Regions from separate parts of the Duganella caerulea genome, predicted to be linked through region 2. Evidence: predicted binding sites of a transcription regulator. Region 2 holds the regulator's gene; the other holds the start of a gene.
What was found. The regulator sigma-54, encoded in region 2, starts transcription at its own class of promoters, with help from an activator protein. The targets are predictions, from matches to a motif close to TGGCANGNAANCTGCTTT.
Positions count from the first base shown of each region.

Region 1: the regulator sigma-54 is predicted to act here: its motif matches at 1,613-1,630, upstream of ACUJB0_RS22755 (pilin).

Region 1 covers NZ_BPWJ01000008.1:76,678-79,882, forward strand. The annotation lists gene ACUJB0_RS22745 (PIN domain-containing protein) at 1-157, shown strand, start outside; gene ACUJB0_RS22750 (flagellar brake protein) at 292-1,002, shown strand; gene ACUJB0_RS22755 (pilin) at 1,094-1,561, opposite strand; gene ACUJB0_RS22760 (FHA domain-containing protein) at 1,756-2,331, opposite strand; gene sucD (succinate--CoA ligase subunit alpha) at 2,403-3,205, opposite strand, start outside.
Region 2 covers NZ_BPWJ01000005.1:64,647-67,851, reverse strand. The annotation lists gene lptB (LPS export ABC transporter ATP-binding protein) at 1-606, shown strand, start outside; gene ACUJB0_RS16085 (RNA polymerase factor sigma-54) at 612-2,090, shown strand; gene hpf (ribosome hibernation-promoting factor, HPF/YfiA family) at 2,168-2,527, shown strand; gene ACUJB0_RS16075 (enoyl-CoA hydratase/isomerase family protein) at 2,620-3,205, shown strand, end outside.

The DNA.
Region 1 (3,205 bases), on a different contig from region 2:
TCGTCTTCCCGACGCCATCATCCAAGCTACGGCCAATGTGACGGGGCGCTTGCTTGTTACCCGCAACAAGAAGGACTTCAGGGGCAGCAACCACCGCGTCCCTTACGAACTCCAAAATGCAACGGTTTTCAACGTTGCCCCGCCGCCAGCAACCTAGTCTGCCACCGATTAGCAACCCGCGCTATTGTCTGATTGTTACCTTTGATTGGCGCGTATATAATCAATGTCACAGAAGTAATTTTTGACGTAGGCCTCACCGTACCCGCCTCGCGCATACGAGAAAGAATTTGAATGAGCAGCAACCCTCCACCGAGCGAAGCCAAGACTCAGGAATACGAATTCGAGCAGATGAACCTGCAGGTAGGCGGCAGGATTCAGTTCATTACTCACCGTACCATCAAGCCGATCCAGCACTTCTCCACGCTGATCGGCTGGATGAAGGACGAGTATATGATCGTCAAGGTACCCTTCGAGAACGGCGCGCCGATCGCCCTCAACGATGGCGACAAGCTGACCATCCGCGTGTTTTCCGGCGTGAATGTGTGCTCGTTCTCTTGCGTGGTGCAGCGGGTTTTCCCGCGTCCGTTGTTTTATGTCCACTTGTCTTTCCCGGTATCCATCCAGGGCACCAGCCTGCGCGCGGCGATGCGGGTCAAGGTCGATATCCCGGCCCAGGTCACCTCGCCCATCGGCACCACCTCGGTGTTCCTGGTGAACCTGAGCGTGTCCGGCGCGCTGATCGAGTCGTCCAAGAAGCTGTCGGACGACGAGACCCAGGTCGGCCTGTCGTTCTACCTGATCGCCCAGCCCGGCAACCGCCAGGTGCGGATCAATCCGAATGCGACCATCCGCAACATCAACGTGGTCAAGCCCGCCGCCGGCGACAAGCCCGAGGTGTTCACCTACGGCGTGCAGTTCATCGATCTGGATCCAGTCCACTACACGATGCTGCAAAACCTGACCTACGAGGCGCTGATCGCCGACCGCCAGAAAATCGTCTGATCCGCGCGCCACGGACGAAAAAAAAACCGCCTGCACTGAACGCGATCTTGACGCGTCCAGGCAGGCGGTTTTTTACGCCGCCACTACTTCATTAAGGCGTAGCGTTATTTTTGGTCAACGCTGCAATTGCTACAGGGTTGGTGGCGGTGGTGGTCACGGTCCAGTTCACGTTAGCTGCGCCGGCGGCGATGTTTGGAGTGAAGATGGCGGTCTTGCCGTCGATGTCTTTGCCGACATTGGTGGCGAAGGTTTCGGTGATGATGCCGTCCTTGACGGTGGCGGTGGCCACTTCCTTAGTCGGGGTAAAGGTCGGCACGCCTTTGGCGCCAGAGTCGCAGCCGGTCAGGTCGCCGCCACCTTCCTGGGCGCACAGCGCCACGGCGGTCTTGATCGAGTCGACCGCGCCCTGGGCGTTGGCCATTTTGGCTTTGATGGTGTAGTCGCTGTACGCAGGAATCGCAACGGCGGCCAGGATGCCGATAATGGCAACCACGATCATCAGTTCGATCAGGGTGAAGCCAGCCTGGGCTTGTTTCTTCATCATTTTCATGGATTTCATTTTCGACTCCTGGGTGTGTTGAACTACAAAATTGGGTGGGACACTGAGCTAAGTGCAATTGGTGTGCCACCCCATTTTTGCCCCCGAAACCGTCGAAACCTGCCAAAAACTGTCGCTTTTGGCTATCCGGACTGCCGTTTTTTGTCACTCGCCGCGCCGCAATTTGTCAGCCGGCGGCGTCCTGACAATTATTGTCAGGCGATGCGGAAGGCCATTTGCGTTCCGCCAAGCTCGATCACGTCGCCATGATTCAGGCGTTGCGCCTGCTTGCCGAGCGGGCTGCCGTTGACCAGCGGCGGCTGCGCGCCTTCCTGATGGGTGATGGTGTAGGCGTCCGGATGGCGGTGGATCACCACCACCTGCCCGCCGGCGCGGCCGAGCGTGGTCTGCGGCTTGGTCAGCGCCATTTGTTTGCCGGCATTGTTGCCATTTAATACTTCGATTTGCGCCAGCAGCGGTGCCGCCGCCATCATCGGCCGCACGCCGTCGGCGATGAACTCGATCTGGAACTTGGCCATTTTGATCACATCCCGGTGTTGCAGGAAATGCTTGCCGATGCGGTGGCCGTTGACGAAGGTGCCGTTGGTGCTGTGCAGGTCTTCCAGGAAGGAGTCGTCCAGGATGGTGACGATGACGCCGTGGTCGCCGCTGACGGCGGGATGCGTCAGCACGATGTCGTTGCGCGGGTGACGGCCGATGGTCATCCGCTCTTTGCTTAGTTGTACTTGTTGTTCGACTTGCCCATCCCGCGAGATGATGATCTTCGCCAATCTGGTCTCCAAGACAAAAAAAGGGGAGCGCTGGGCTCCCCTTCATTATTCCACAATCAAGCCGGCTGTTATTACAGCATGGCTTTCAGCAGACGCGCCATTTCGGACGGGTTCTTGGTGACGGTGATGCCGCAAGCTTCCATGATTTCCAGTTTGGCTTGTGCGGTGTCAGCGCCGCCGGAGATCAGCGCGCCGGCGTGGCCCATGCGCTTGCCCGGAGGAGCGGTCACACCGGCGATGAAGCCGACGACCGGTTTTTTCATGTTGTCTTTGATCCAGTAAGCCGCGTTGGCTTCGTCAGGACCACCGATTTCGCCGATCATGATGACCGCGTCGGTATCAGGATCGTCGTTGAACATCTTCATGACGTCGATGTGCTTCAGACCGTTGATCGGGTCGCCGCCGATGCCGACTGCCGACGATTGGCCCAGGCCCAGTGCGGTCAGCTGGCCGACTGCTTCATAGGTCAGGGTACCGGAACGCGAAACCACGCCGATACGGCCCTTCTTGTGGATGTGGCCTGGCATGATGCCGATCTTGATTTCGTCAGGGGTGATCAGGCCTGGGCAGTTAGGGCCCAGCAGCAGGGTCTTGGAACCTGCTTTGGCCATGCGGTCCTTCAGGGCCATCATGTCGCGGACAGGGATGCCTTCGGTGATGCAGATGGCCAGATCCATTTCAGCTTCGACAGCTTCCCAGATCGCGGCGGCCGCGCCTGCTGGCGGGACGTAGATCACGGACACGTTGGCGCCGGTTTCTTTTTTCGCTTCGGTGACGTTAGCGAAAATAGGGATGCCTTCGAAATCTTCGCCGGCTTTCTTCGGGTTCACGCCTGCGACGAAGGCAGCTTTGCCGTTCGCGTAGTCGCGGCAAC
Region 2 (3,205 bases):
TCGTTCTACATGATCGTCGGCCTGGTGCCGTCGGACGCCGGCAGCATCGACATCAGCGGCACCGACATCTCCTCGCTGCCGATCCACCGCCGCGCCTCGCTCGGCTTGTCCTACCTGCCGCAGGAAGCGTCGGTGTTCCGCAAGCTGACGGTGGAAGAAAATATCCGCGCCGTCCTCGAAATCCAGAAAGTGGACGGCAAGCCTTTATCCAAGGCTGCCATTGATGAACGGCTCAACACCCTGCTGGCCGATTTGCAGATCGAAAAGCTGCGCGAGAACCAGGCGCTGTCGCTCTCGGGCGGCGAGCGCCGCCGCGTGGAGATCGCGCGCGCACTGGCCACCAACCCGCGCTTCGTGCTGCTCGACGAACCATTCGCCGGGGTCGACCCGATCGCCGTGATTGAGATCCAGCGCATCGTGCGCTTCCTCAAGGAACGCGGCATCGGCGTCCTCATTACCGATCACAATGTGCGCGAGACGCTGGGCATCTGCGACCGCGCATATATCATCAACCAGGGCACGGTATTGGCTTCAGGCCGGCCAGACGACATCATCGCCAACGAATCGGTGCGTCGCGTGTATCTGGGTGAACACTTCCGTATGTAAAACCCATGAAACAGTCTTTGCAACTGCGCACGTCGCAGCACCTCGCGCTGACGCCTCAGCTGCAGCAGTCGATCCGGCTGCTGCAACTGTCGACGCTGGAGCTGCATCAGGAACTGGAACAGCTGCTGACCGATAATCCGCTGCTGGAGCGCCTTGACGACCCGCTGGACCGCTCGCTGCGGCTGCTGTCGGACGGCGCCATCAGCCAGCAAGCCCCGGTCGGCGACGCGCCGCCGGAAGGCCCGCCCAACGCCCAGGAGGCGCCCGCCGCCGACGCCGACAACTACGACGGCCCGGCCGCCGACACCGAAAGCACCAGCAGCGACGCCGACGTCGACTGGAGCGACGCCGGCCGCAGCAAGGCGCCCGACGACGAGGATGCGCGTCCGCAACTGGAGGCCAGCCATTGCACGCTGCGCGAGCACCTGATGGAGCAGATGCGCGTGACGGTGCTGGAGATGCGCGACCGCGCGCTGGTCGAGCTGATCATCGACGCGCTGGACGAGAACGGCTACCTGGAGGAAGCGCTGGAAGAGATCCACGCCCGCCTGCCGGAAGAGCTGGAGGTCGACCTCGACGAACTGCGCACCGCGCTGTCGCTGCTGCAAAGCTTCGACCCGATGGGCGTGGGTGCGCGCAACGCGTCCGAATGTCTGGCGTTGCAGATCAAGCGCCTGCCGGGCATTCCGATGGTCACGCGGCGCATGGCGCTGGCCATCGTGGAAAATCATTTGACCTGGTTTGCCCAGCGCGACTTCAACAAATTGAAGAAGGCCCTGCTGTGCGACGACGAGGATTTGCGCGAGGCACAAACCGTCATTCGCCAGTGCAATCCGCATCCGGGCTCGGCGTTCGCGTCGGACGTGTCGGACTACGTGGTGCCGGACGTGATCGTCAAGAAATCGCGCAACGGCTGGCAAGTAAGCCTCAACAACGACGTCATGCCGCGCCTGCGCGTGAACGCCATGTACGCCAACCTGCTCAAGCAGGGAAAAGGCGAGGGCGCGATGGGCGCGCAGCTGCAGGAAGCCAAGTGGCTGATCAAGAATATGCGCCAGCGTTTCGACACGATCTTGCGCGTCGCACAAGCGATAGTAGAACGACAAAAGAACTTTTTCTCGCATGGCGCGGTCGCCATGCGCCCCCTTGTGCTTCGCGAAATTGCTGATACACTGGGTCTACACGAGAGCACTATTTCTCGTGTAACAACTCAAAAATATATGCTGACCCCGCATGGCATGTTTGAGTTGAAATATTTCTTTGGTAGCCATGTCGCCACCGAAGCGGGGGGGGAAGCAAGTTCGACGGCGATACGCGCACTCATCGTGCAATTGACAGGAGCAGAAGACCCGAAAAATCCTTTATCCGACAGTAAGATTGCGGACATGCTGGGAGAACAAGGCATGGTGATTGCGCGACGAACTGTTGCCAAATATCGCGAAGCTTTAAAGATCCCGCCAGTCAGTCTCCGCAAGTCTTTGTAGTTACTTGGTTCCTGCGCGCCCGGTAGCAATGGGCCCCGCACTAACCGTAAGAAGCGACATTATCTTTAGGAGTGTGTATGAATCTCACCATCAGTGGACATCATCTCGAAGTGACCTCGGCCATCCGTGAATACGTGCAGAGCAAGCTGGAACGCGTCACCCGCCACTTTGATCAAGTGATTGATATTGCTGTCATCCTGACCGTAGATAACCTTAAAGAGAAAGAGAAACGCCAGAAGGCTGAAATCAACCTGCGCATGTCGGGCAAGACCGTCTACGTGGAAAGCCTGTCCCAGGACCTGTACGCCGCCATCGACACCTTGGTCGACAAGCTGGATCGGCAGGTCATGAAGTACAAAGCCAAGGTCCAAGAGCACGGTCACGATGCGATCAAGCATCTCCCGGACAGCTACGAACCCGCTGCCGCCGCCCTATAACAACGGCCCCGGCACCATCAAACTAAGGGCGCACTGGCGCCCTTTTTTGCGCCCGCATAGAATAGGGTTTTCACCACTATCCTGCGCACCTCATGAGCGAATACGTCCACACCAGCGTCAGCAACGGAACCGGCTTCATCACGCTGGACCGGCCCAAGGCCTTGAACTCTTTATCGCTGGCGATGGTGCGCGACATCACGCACGCGCTGATGGCATGGCGCGACGACAGCGGCGTGGCCGCCGTGGTCATCCGCAGCAGCAGCGAGAAGGCCTTCTGCGCCGGCGGCGACATCCGCTTCTTCTACGACGCCGGCCGCGCCACGCCGCAGGGCGGCAGCGCGCAGGTGGAGGACTTCTTCACCGAGGAGTACGCGCTCAATCACCTGATCCATTTCTATCCCAAGCCCTACATCGCGCTGATGGACGGCGTGGTCATGGGCGGCGGCATGGGCGTGGCGCAGGGCGGCCCCGATTGCCGCGTGCGCATCGTCACCGAGCGGACCAAGATGGCCATGCCGGAGGTGAACATCGGCCTGTTCCCGGATGTGGGTGGTAGCTACTTCCTGTCGCGCGCGCCGGGCAAGCTGGGCTGCTATCTCGGCGTGACCGGCGTGACCATAGCCGCGGCCGACGCGCTGTACGCTGGCCTGGCCGACCACTACGCGCCGGCGGATGCGA